One region of the Kaistia nematophila genome, then DNA from elsewhere that is predicted to be linked to it. Evidence: predicted binding sites of a transcription regulator. Region 1 holds the regulator's gene; each other region holds the start of a gene.
The links. The regulator PhoB, encoded in region 1, activates phosphate uptake and scavenging genes when phosphate is short. The targets are predictions, from matches to a motif close to TGTCATNNANCTGTCAT.

Region 2: a site for PhoB is predicted at 2,519-2,535, ahead of OSH07_RS15805 (CorA family divalent cation transporter). Genes of this name have one in related genera too.
Region 3: a site for PhoB is predicted at 2,224-2,240, ahead of OSH07_RS12585 (DUF2794 domain-containing protein). Genes of this name have one in related genera too.

Annotation. Positions count from the first base shown of each region.
Region 1 covers NZ_JAPKNK010000001.1:825,367-829,392, forward strand. Annotated here, with positions in the region: gene pstA (phosphate ABC transporter permease PstA) at 1-358, shown strand, start outside; gene pstB (phosphate ABC transporter ATP-binding protein PstB) at 355-1,140, shown strand; gene phoU (phosphate signaling complex protein PhoU) at 1,166-1,882, shown strand; gene phoB (phosphate regulon transcriptional regulator PhoB) at 1,913-2,611, shown strand; gene OSH07_RS03750 (GcrA family cell cycle regulator) at 2,815-3,348, opposite strand; gene OSH07_RS03755 (aspartate aminotransferase family protein) at 3,759-4,026, shown strand, end outside.
Region 2 covers NZ_JAPKNK010000006.1:241,531-245,556, reverse strand. Annotated here, with positions in the region: gene OSH07_RS15815 (saccharopine dehydrogenase family protein) at 1-1,011, opposite strand; gene OSH07_RS15810 (winged helix-turn-helix transcriptional regulator) at 1,078-1,437, shown strand; gene OSH07_RS15805 (CorA family divalent cation transporter) at 1,434-2,420, opposite strand; gene OSH07_RS15800 (NAD(P)/FAD-dependent oxidoreductase) at 2,663-3,946, shown strand; gene amaB (L-piperidine-6-carboxylate dehydrogenase) at 3,983-4,026, shown strand, end outside.
Region 3 covers NZ_JAPKNK010000004.1:382,012-386,037, reverse strand. Annotated here, with positions in the region: gene htpG (molecular chaperone HtpG) at 1-1,718, opposite strand, end outside; gene OSH07_RS12585 (DUF2794 domain-containing protein) at 2,266-2,649, shown strand; gene OSH07_RS12580 (hypothetical protein) at 2,675-3,019, opposite strand; gene OSH07_RS12575 (GNAT family N-acetyltransferase) at 3,051-3,620, opposite strand; gene OSH07_RS12570 (Bax inhibitor-1/YccA family protein) at 3,747-4,026, opposite strand, start outside.

The DNA.
Region 1 (4,026 bases):
GGTGCCGAACCAGCTGCGTGAAGCCGCCGCCGCGCTCGGCCTGCCGCGCTCGATCATGATCCGTCACGTCGCCTACAAGGCGGCGCTCTCCGGCATCGTCACCGGCGTGCTGCTGGCGATCGCCCGCGTCAGCGGCGAAACCGCCCCGCTGCTCTTCACGGCGCTGAACAACCAGTTCTGGAGCACCGACCTGAACGCGCCGATGTCGTCGCTGCCGGTCACCATCTTCCAGTTTGCCCTGTCGCCCTATCCGGACTGGCAGAAGCTGGCCTGGTCCGGCGCCCTGCTCATCACCTTTACCGTGCTGGCGCTCAACATCGTCGCCCGCGCCTTCCTCAGCCCCAAGGCTTCCAAATGACCCAGACCGCGTTGAACACGGCCGGCATGGCCGAGAAGATTTCGATCCGCAATCTGAAGTTCTTCTACGGCGACAGCCTGGCGCTGAAGACCATCAACCTGCCGCTCTTCGAGAAGAAGGTCACCGCCTTCATCGGCCCGTCGGGTTGCGGCAAGTCGACCCTGCTGCGCGTGCTGAACCGCATGTACGACCTCTATCCGCGCCAGCGCGCCGAGGGCGAGGTGATCTTCGACGGCAAGAACGTCCTCGATCCCGACCAGGACCGCAACATGCTGCGCGCCCGCGTCGGCATGGTGTTCCAGAAGCCGACGCCGTTCCCGATGTCGATCTACGACAACATCGCCTTCGGCATCCGCCTCTACGAGAACATCTCGCGCTCCGAGATGGACGGACGCGTCGAGGCGGCGCTGACGCGCGGCGCCCTCTGGAACGAGGTCAAGGACAAGCTGCACTCCAGCGGCCTCAGCCTCTCCGGCGGCCAGCAGCAGCGCCTCTGCATCGCCCGCACCATCGCGGTACGGCCGGAAGTCGTGCTGTTCGACGAGCCGTGCTCGGCGCTCGATCCGATCTCGACCGCCAAGATCGAGGAACTGATCGACGAGCTGACGACCGACTACACGATCGCCATCGTCACCCACAACATGCAGCAGGCGGCGCGCGTCTCCGACTACACGGCCTTCATGTATCTCGGCGAGCTGATCGAATTCGACGAGACCACGAAGATCTTCACCTCGCCGTCCGACAAGCGCACCCAGGACTATATCACCGGTCGCTTCGGCTAAGCCGGGCCACGGGTAGGAGCACGACATGTCCGAACACATCGTTTCCAAGTACGACGAAGAGCTGAACGACGTTGCCCGCCGGATCGCCGAGATGGGCGGCATGGCGGAGCGTCTCGTCGACGTCGCCGTCGGCTCGCTGATGCGGCTCGACACTGATACGGCGCGCGCCGTCATCGCCGACGACAAGAAGCTCGACGTGCTGCAGCGCGAATGTGAAGAGCGCGCGATCATGATTATTGCGCGTCGTCAGCCGATGGCGATGGACCTGCGCGAAGTCATCGCCGCCCAGCGCATCGCCAGCGACCTCGAGCGCATCGGCGACCTCGCCAAGAACATCGCCAAGCGCGTCATCGCGCTCGACGGCCAGTTCCAGTCGAAGCGCTTCAACACCGGTGTCGAGCACATGGCGCAGCTGTCGCTCGCCCAGCTCAAGGACGTGCTCGACTCCTACGCCACGCGTGACGTCGAGCAGGCCTACCAGGTCTGGAAGCGCGACGAAGAGATCGACGCGATGTACACGTCGCTCTTCCGCGAACTGCTGACCTACATGATGGAAGATCCGCGCAACATCACCTTCTGCACGCATCTCCTGTTCTGCGCCAAGAACATCGAGCGCATCGGCGACCACGCCACCAACATCGCCGAAACGGTGCACTATGTCGTCACCGGCCAGGTTCTGGCCGAGGATCGTCCGAAGCAGGACGATTCCAGCACGACCGCCGTTGCCTATGAGCAGAACTGACCAAACGCCTGAATGCTAGGATCTTCGTGAATGACGCCGCGCGTTATGATCGTCGAGGATGAGGAGGCGCTGAGCCTCCTCCTCCGCTACAACCTCGAAGCCGAGGGTTATGCCGTCGAAGTGGTGCCGCGTGGCGACGATGCCGAGATGCGCCTGCTCGAGACCGTGCCCGACCTGCTGCTGCTCGACTGGATGCTGCCCGGGATCTCGGGCATCGAACTCTGCCGCCGCCTCCGTGCCCGCGATGCCACCCGCACGTTGCCGGTGATCATGCTCACCGCCCGCGGCGAGGAGCAGGAGCGCATCCGCGGCCTCGCCACCGGCGCCGACGACTATGTCGTCAAGCCGTTCTCCGTGCCGGAGCTTATGGCGCGCGTCCGCGCCATCCTTCGCCGTTCGCGCCCGGAGGTGATCGCCTCGCTGCTGCGCGCCGGCGACATCGAGCTCGACCGCGAGACGCATCGCGTCCGCCGTTCGGGTCGCGAGCTGCATCTCGGCCCGACCGAGTTCCGCCTGCTCGAATATCTGATGAAGAGCCCCGGCCGCGTATTTTCCCGCGAGCAGCTGCTCGACGGCGTTTGGGGCCGTGACGTCTATGTCGACGAGCGCACCGTCGACGTCCATATCGGCCGCCTGCGCAAGGCGGTGAACCGCGGCCGCGTCAAGGATCCGATCCGCACCGTGCGGGGCTCCGGCTATTCCTTCGACGACCAGTTCGCCGCCGCCTGAATCCCTTTCATCGCCGCCTTTCCCCCGGGAGGCGGCCTGAAGACAAGCAAAGCCGCGTTCGGGTATCTCCCGGCGCGGCTTTTTGCTGCCCGGATGGGAGTGCTACAAAAAGAAACGGCCGTGCGCCTCGGGGGGAGGGCGGCACGGCCGGAATGGCATTTCGGGACGAAGGCGCGGACGCCGTCGTCGTCAGGCTGGCGCGATCAGGCGCCGACGGCCTTCTTCTGGCGGCGGTCATGCACCGGCTGGTAGGCTACCCGCGAATGATATTCGCAATAGGGAATGCCCGAATTCGAGCGCTGGCCGCAGAAGTGGAAATCCTCGGTGCTCGGGTCGCCGATCGGCCACTTGCAGGTCTGCTCGGTGAGCGTGAGGATCGTGGCGTGCAGGCTGATCGGAACGACGACGTCGTCCGAGCTGACAGGCCGTGGCACGCGCCGCGGCTCGGGCGCCATCTGGCCGAGAGGCTTCAGGGCCGTGTTGCCGGCCACCATCGGCCTGACGGGATTGGGACGCCCTGTCGTTGCAGAGCGGCTACTGGTCGTCGACGCGGGCTTGCGCGGGCGGGCGACCGGCGCTGCGGCCGGCTTGGCACGACCCGAGAGGCTCAGCCGATGTACCTTGCCGATGACTGCGTTACGCGTTACGCCGCCGAGTTCCGAAGCGATCTGGCTTGCGCTCAGGCCGTCGGTCCAGAGCTTCTTCAGCAACTCAACCCGTTCGTCCGTCCAAGTCATTAGCGTGTCCTTGTCGGTCGGAGCGATACCCGGAATCCTGTCACGGTCGTTCAGCCGGGATGCCGGACGACTGCGGACGCCATACAAGGGTCAGGGGGAGGTACCTGCTCGATATTTCGTGTCTTAACGAAAAGTAAAATACTATATGGCGTGACTCGGTGACAAGAGTCCGGGGGATTCGTCAAAGAGGATCCGGCCGTTTTCCCCAACTTGCAGCGCATTCCCGATCCGTGAGTCCGGTCAAACGCTTAGCCGTCGTGACGTGGCTGCGGGCGGTGATTTGATTGACACAAATCGTCACGACCGTGATATAAGGGCAACGCAAAAAGGTGCTGCTCGGCGCGTCGGCCTCGGGCAGCACCTTTGATTTTTAGGCATCCGTTTCCGTGGTTTCATCCGAAGGAGGGGATATGAGCGCCCCCGATACCAGCGTTAAAAAGACCTCGACCAGCCTCTTCGACACCTTTTCGCGTGCGCCGCTCGAATTCGAGCGAGGCGAGGGGGCCTGGGTCTTTACGCGAGAGGGCGACGCTTATCTCGATTTCTCCGCCGGCATCGCGGTGAACACGCTCGGCCATGCCAATCCGGTTCTCGTGCAGGCGCTGACCGAGCAGGCCGGCAAGCTCTGGCACACCTCGAACCTGTTCCGCATTCCGGGTCAGGAGCGACTGGCCGACA
Region 2 (4,026 bases), on a different contig from region 1:
TCAGCCGCCGCGTCCCTCCGCATGGACCGCGATGCCCTCGGCGGCGAGTTCCCGAGCGAAATCGCCGAGGGCCCAGAGTTCCTCGATGTGATGGACGCCCGCGCGGGGAGCCTCCCGCAGGAGAAGCGCGACCCTGGCGGCGATCAGCGCGGTGATTTCGGCCTCGGCCCAGCCCTCCAGAGCCAGCCGGCGCCGCCGCCCGCCCTTTCCCACGGCCTCGACCGCCAGCGCCGTGCGATCGGAGCCGAGCCGGAAGCGGGCCATGCTCCAGCGCAGGAGCCGGCGGAACCAGTCGCGCCGCGCCAGCCCCGACAAGAGGCGCAGCGAGCTCGCGCCGATCAGCGGCGAGGCGAAGCCCAGCCGCGTGGTCACGCTCGGCCACCCATGCCGACGCATCAGGACATGCTGATCGGCGAAGGCGAAGGGGATGGTGGGAACGGCCCGGCCGGGGACGCCGAAATCGACCGGCACGATCTCTCCCGGCCCGAGCGGCTGCAGATTGTCCAGCGTCCAGTCCACGGCGGCGGCGCCGTGCGCGTCGCCGAGACCGAGCAGCACGCCGATCGTGACGCCCTCGGGCCGATCCAGATCCGCAACAACCTCGAGCGCCATCAGGTTGGTCAGACCCGGCGCGAGGCCGACGGAGAGCACGGCGCTGCCGCCGCTCCGGCGCGCCAGCCCGTCCAGCGCCTCGACACGCGCCAGCACGGCGTCGGTCGCGGAGATGTCGATATAGGCGAGCCCACGCCCCAGCACCGTGGCCGGAAAGTCGGCGGTCGCGAGGTCGATGCAGACGACTACCGTGCCGATCCCGTCGAGCGCCGCGTCCCAGCCGGCCGGATCGGCCATGTCGATGACGGCTCCTTCGCAGCCGAGTGCGGCTGCCGTCGATCGCGCCCGCGCGCCGTCCCGGCCGGCGATCCGCACGCCCGCGACGCCCGCCCGGACCAGCCGCGCGGCGATCCTCTGCCCGACATGGCCATAGCCGCCGACGATCAAATATCCCGCCATCGCTTGTTCCCTGCTGCCTCCGGGGCGATATCACGCCCGACGACGCCGCAAGGACCATACCGAATCGTGACTATCCAAACGGAAAGCCCGCCGAGCGACGATGCGCCAAAGGCCTGTCGCCCCGCCGACTGTCTGGCCGAGGACTGGCTGAGCTTTCTCGGGCATCGATGGAACGCGCTGGCGCTCTGGCAGCTGACGGCGGGGCCTCTGCGCTTCACGGAGCTGCAGGCCGCGCTGCCCCGCATCACGCCCAAGGTCCTGACCGAGCGGGTGGCCGGACTTGTGGCGCGCGGGCTCGTGCTCCGGTCGGAGAGCAACCATTACCCGCGCGAGGTGAGCTACAGCCTCAGTCCGCGCGGACGCGCGCTCGGCCGGATCCTGCTCGATCTCTACGACTGGGCCGAAGCGGACGCCGCCGCCCCCTAATCGAAAAAGCCGAGGCGCTTCAACAGGAGGAGCGTGCAGACGGAGGCGAGGCCGCCGATCAGCGTGGCGCTGATCCAGCCATGCGCGCCCTCGAGAAAGGGCAAGCCGCCGGTATTCATGCCGAAGAAGCCGGTGACGAGCGTCGGCGGCATCAGCAGCGCCGTCATGATCGACAGGAAATAGAGGTGGCGGTTGCTGATCGTGGCGAGCTTCGCGGCGATCTCGTCCTGCAGGAAGCGCGCCCGATCCTGCACCTCCTGCACCTCCTGATCGAGCGTTTCGATCCGACGCAGCAACCTTTCCGCCGCCGCTCGCGAAGCGACATGGCTGTCGTCGGCATGCTCGTCCTCCGCGAATTCGCGCAGGATGCTGCGCAGGCCGGAAAGCTGGCGGTGCAGTTTCACGGCTGTGCGGCGCAGGGGCCCGAGCCGGCGCGACTCGTCGTGCAGGCTTTCGTCGAGCACCCGATCCTCGATCGAATCCGCCTCGGCGCGCGACGCCCGCAACGTCTCGGCGACGGCGCGAAGCACCTGGTCGATCATCATCTCGAACAGGGCGACGGGCCCGCCGACGACCTGCCCGCCATCGACCTTCTTGCGGGTCAGGGCGGCGGCGCGCACAGGATGGCGGCGGCCGGAAACGAGATAGCCGGGGCCGAAGGCAAAGCGCATCGGCACCGTGCGGTCGCTGTCTTCGTCGGGATCCTGCAGCGTGTCGGAGAAGCGGCCCCAGACCGACTGGGTGTCGTATTCGAGCGCCGGGTAATCGTCGGCGCTGAGCAACAGGCGGCGCGCATCCTGCCCGAGCCAGCCGACGCAGTTGACCCAGTCGCGCGCAAGCCTGTTGACGACGTCGAGATGGACCCAGAGGAACCCTTCGCCCGGCGCCGTCGGCACGATCGTATCGTCGAGCGGAACCGGGCGCGCGCGCCCCTCGCCATCGAACCGATAGGCCCAGATCACGCCGGAGGCGGGTCGCGCCATCCGCTCAGCCGGCAATGGATTTTCTGCGTGGCTCATCGATCGTGGGCAACTCGAAATCGTTCAGGCGCGGTGCCTGCCGCATCACTGCGACGACAGTCATGACAGAACGATGACAGTCCCGCAGGGCGTCATGACGCAGCGGCGGGAAGCAACCGGATTTTCATTGTCGACAGACCGCCGGCCAGCCATGATCACCCCTGCCCCTCCGGCACCTGACCGACTGGAACCTGGCGGAACCGCACATGCAGAACGACCCGCGATCGCACGGCCTCTGGGAACGCACGGCGCCCGCCGCTCCGGCCACCTCGCCGCTTCATCGCGATATCAAGGCCGACGTGGTGATCGTCGGCGGCGGCTATACCGGCCTCTCGACGGCATTGCACGCGGCGCGCGACGGGCTCGACGTCGCGCTGCTCGAAGGGGTGGAGTTCGGCTTCGGTGGCTCGGGCCGCAATGTCGGCCTCGTCAATGCCGGCATGTGGGTGATGCCGGACGATCTGCCGGCCACGCTCGGCCGTGATCACGGCGACCGCCTGCTCGACCTGCTCGGCAACGCGCCGAAGCTCGTCTTCGAGATCATCCGCAGCTACGACATCGCCTGCGAGCTGGAAACGGCCGGAACGCTGCATTGCGCTGTCGGCGACAAGGGCCTCGCCGAAATCCGGCAGCGCGCGGCGCAATGGAGCGCGCGCGGCGCGGCCGTGCGCCTGCTCGATGCCGACGAGACAGCGGCGAAGCTCGGAAGCCGCGCCTATGCCGGCTCGCTGCTCGACCTTCGGGCCGGGACGGTGCAGCCGCTCGCCTATGCGCGCGGTCTCGCCCATGCCGCGATCGGCGCCGGCGCGCGGCTGCACACGCGAAGCCCCGTCCGGCAGGCGGAAAGGGTCGCTTCCGGCTGGCGGGTGAAGACCGATCAAGGCAGCGTCACCGCGCCGTGGATCGTCGTCGCGACCGACGCCTATACCAACATGCCCTGGCCCGAGATCCGCAGCGAACAGGTTCACCTGCCCTATTTCAATTTCGCCACCGCGCCGCTCCGCGCGGAACTCCGCCGCTCGATCCTGCCCGAGCGGCAGGGCGCGTGGGACACCAAGGAGGTGCTAAGTTCATTCCGCTTCGACCGCGCCGGACGGCTGGTGTTCGGCAGCGTTGGAGCGCTGCGCGGCACGGGCGCCTCCGTCCACCGCGCCTGGGCCAAGCGGGCGCTCACAAGGATCTATCCGCAGATCGGCGACGTCGCCTTCGAGGCCGAGTGGTATGGCCAGATCGGCATGACCGACAACAGCCTGCCGCGCTTCCACAAGCTGGCGGAGAACGTCATCGCCTTCTCGGGCTATAATGGTCGTGGCATCGCGCCGGGTACGGTGTTCGGCCGCGTGCTGGCGGAGCACATCGCCGGCAGGATCGCCGAAGCCGACCTGCCGCTGCCGGTCACGCCTCCGGTCGAGGCGCGCTTGCGCCGGCTCAAGGAAGCCTATTACGAATTGGGCGCGCAGATCGCCCATCTCGCCGATGCCCGGCTCTGACCGCCGCGCGGACACCACGGAATTCGAGGAAACACCATGACGATCGCCATCAAGAACCCCCTCGCGGCCGAGGTCGACGC
Region 3 (4,026 bases), on a different contig from region 1:
TTGAGCTCGAGGATCTGCGCGGCGCGGCCGCCGGCCCCGTCGCGGCTCGCCAGGATCTTTTCCAGCTGCCTGTCGGGCCCGAACTCCGGCGCCACCAGGCAGGCCGGGCTGGTCGCCAGCCGGTTCGAGCCGCGCACCTCGACGACCTTGTCGCCGAGCGCCTGCTTGAGGCGCAGCGTCAGCGCGGCGAGCGCCGCCTCGGAGGCGGGCTTGTCCTCGCTGGCGGCGTCCTTGGCGGCCTCCGCTTCCAGCACCGGGATCAGGTCGACGCTGGCGGCGCCCTGCGTTACCGACTGGAACGGCTTGCCGTCGAAGCCGAGCGCGGTGCGCACCCAGAAGGCGTCGACCGGGTCGGCGAGCACCAGCACCTCGACGCCGCGCTTGGCATAGCCCTCGAGATGCGGGCTGGCGGCGATGGTCGCCGCATCGTCGCCGAGCGCGTAGTAGATCGCCGTCTGGTTGGGCCGGAAGCCGGCGACTACGTCGTTGAGGCTGCGCCAGGCGTCGCCGCCGGTCGTCGTCTTGAAGCGGGCAAGCTTGAACAGGCCGTCGCGCCGGTCGGGCGCCTCGTAGAGGCCCTCCTTCAGCACGGCGCCGAAGGATTCCCAGACCTTGGCGAAGCTGTCGGCATTGTCGGTCGCGAGCTTGTCGAGGTCGGCGAGGATGCGGTTGGTGACGCCCTTGCCGATCGCCTCGATCACCGGGTTCTTCTGCAGCATCTCGCGCGAGAGATTGAGCGGCAGGTCTTCCGAATCGATCACGCCGCGCACGAAGCGCAGCCAGGGCGGCAGGATCTCGGCCTCGTCGGTGATGAAGACGCGGCGGACGTAGAGCTTCACCTTGCCCTGCCGCTCCGGCTCGAACAGGTCGAACGGCCGCGACGAAGGCACGAAGAGCAGCACGGAATATTCCGTCCGCCCCTCGGCGCGATAGTGGATGGTGACGGCCGGCTCGTCGAAGCGGCCGCCGACATGGCCGTAGAAGTCCTTGTATTCCTCCTCGGTGACCGAGGCCTTCGACTTCCGCCACAGCGCGCTGCCGTCGGCGAGCTGCTCCTCGGTGCCATCGGCGAGCTTCAGCACGATCGGCACCGGCACATGCGCCGAATAGGCGGTGACGATGCGCTCGATTGTCTCCGTCTCGGCATAGCTGGCATTGTCGGGGTTCAGGTGCAGCACGATCCGCGTGCCGCGCGCCGGCGCTTCGGCCAGGTCGACGGGCTCTATCTCGTAGGCGCCCTTGCCGTCGGAATGCCAGCGCCAGGCCTCGTCCGAGCCGGCCTTGCGCGAGAGGACGGTGACGCTGTCGGCGACCATGAAGGCGGAGTAGAAGCCGACGCCGAACTGGCCGATCAGCGCCGAACCCTTCGCGCCCTCGCCGGCCTGCTCGAGGAAGGCGCGTGTGCCGGACTGGGCGATGGTGCCGAGATTGTCGATCAGCTCCTGCCGGTCCATGCCGATGCCGTTGTCGGCGATGGCGAGGCTGGGCGCTTCCTTGTCGGCCTCGATGACGATCCGGAAGGCGTCGCCGCCCTCGGCGATGGCCGGATCCGACAGCGAGAGCGTGCGCAGCTTCTCGCAGGCGTCTGCGGCGTTGGAGATCAGTTCGCGCAGGAAGACATCGCGATTCGAATAGACCGAATGCACCATCATGTGCAGCAGGCGGGAGACCTCGGCTTCGAAAGTGCGGGTTTCGGCGGCTGGCTTCTGTTCAGACACGCTTCTCTCTCCGGTATTTTCGTCCCGTCGCCACGGGCCATCGGCAGGCGGGGAACGCGATCGGCATCAGGCCGGCGCAGGCGCGGCGGCGCTGATATCGCCGGTTGGCAGCGGAGATTCAAGACCGGAGGGCCGCGCCCGTCCCGCAGGCAAAGAAAAAGGCCGGCGGGGGCCGACCTCAGGGGACTTTTTGGGAGGGGGAATGCAATTCGACGTCTGCTTCGAAGGTGGTCCGGCTCGACTGAGGACCCCGGGGGGCTGGGGGGCTGAGAAATTCCGAAGCCTTGGCCAAGCCGGACCGTTCGAAGCGATGATGAGATATTGCCGGGCCAATGCGGCCGGTGCCGGGCCGAAAAAGGGCGGAATAAAGGAATTTTTAGGCTTAACTTCAAAGCGGCGTGATGATTGCGGCGAAATCGCGTTTGCCGGCTCCGGAATGCCGGCGGACCGCCGTTCCGGGCCGAATCGTTCGCGAGCCTTGCCAGTCGTGTCGATCGGAGCGATCATGACGCTTCGATGACGGAGCGGCTCGTAACAGGAGGCGCCATTGAGCGAAGGTGACGAGAAGGCGTCGGCCGGCGGCAGCGCGACGCTGGTCACGCTGAAACCGCCGGAAGCGACGAAGGTCGCGCCCCTGATTGCTTTCAACCGACTGGAGCTGAACGAGATCCTGCGCGTCTATGGGCGCATGGTCGCCGCCGGCGAATGGCGCGATTATGCGATCGACCATCTGCGCGACAAGGCGGTGTTCTCGATCTTCCGCCGTTCATCCGAAATGCCGCTCTACAAGGTGGTGAAGGATCCGGAGCTCCGGAACCGCCAGGGCGCCTATGCGGTGATCGCGGCGGGCGGCTACATCATGAAGCGCGGCCACGACCTGCGGCAGGTGCTGGCGGTGCTGGATACCAAGCTGAAGCTCGTTCAGGGCTGAGCCGTCCTAGATCGGCTTGGCGGGTCTATTGGTGCTGATTGGAGATCTCGTCGGCCTCGCATCGCGCATAGTCATATGCCTCTCGCGCGAACCGGCTGGCTTGCTGCGACAACGCATTGGCCTCGCTGACAAACGAGTTCAGCTTTTCGATATATTCCTCGACCTCGCGCTTGTAGCTATCGATTTCCCAGCTATCGCACTCATGCTTCCCTGACCATTTATAGCTGGAGAGGCAGTAGGGCACATCGGGACGGTCGAACCTGCCGGGTGCACTCGGAGCGGAAAAACGGCCGTATGGCTCGGAGCAGAACGCATGGGCGTTGCCCGCTCCCGCCAGCATAATCCCTAACGCAGTGGCGAAGCGCTTCACGGCACCTTCCCTCTCATCTGATATCCCTTCGCTATATCTGAAGGTCGGGGGCACTAGAAGGGATGCCCGGCGGCGCGTCGCTGCCGGCGCCGAGGGCGCGCTGCATCAGCACGCTGTCGAGCCAGCGGCCATGCTTCCAGCCGACATTCTCGAACATGCCGACGAGGCGGAAGCCGAGCGCCCGGTGCAGGCGGATCGACGCCTGGTGGCCGGAATCGCCGATGACGCCGACCATCTGGCGGAAGCCGGCCTCGGTCGCGGCCTCGATCAGCGCCGCGAGCAGGCGGCGGCCGACGCCGCGCCCCTGCGCGGCCGGGCTCAGATAGATCGAATCCTCGACCGTGTGGCGGTAGGCAGGCCGGGCGCGATAGGGGCCGGCATAGGCATAGCCGAGCAACTCGTTGCTCTCGGTCGCGACCAGATAGGGATGGCCGCCGGCGAGCAGCGCGTCGTGGCGCCGTCGCATCTCGTCGAGGTCGGGCGGATCGAGCTCGAAGCTTGCCGTGCCGTGCAGCACCGAATGCGCGTAGATCGCCGTGATGGCGGCGAGGTCGTCGAGGGTGACGGGGCGGATTTCGATGGGGTCCGGCGTGGCATGCATGGCGCTGTCTCGCATTGAGCGGGGCGACCATAGCGACGGCAAGGGCGCTGGCAACGAAAATGCGCGCCGGCAATAAAAAAGGGCGCGGCCTAGGCCGCGCCCTCGCTATCCGCTGGATGCCCCGCCTTAGCGGCGGTCGCCGAACAGGCGCAGCAGCATCAGGAACAGGTTGATGAAGTCGAGGTACAGCGTCAGCGCGCCCATGATCGCCTTGCGGCCGGCCACGGTGCCGTCGTCGCCGACATAGTACATTTCCTTGATCTTCTGCGTGTCATAGGCGGTGAGGCCCACGAAGATCAGCACGCCGAGGACCGAGATCGCGAAGCCGAGCGCCGACGATCCGATGAAGATGTTGACGATCGAGGCGATGATGATGCCGATCAGGCCCATGAACAGGAACGAGCCC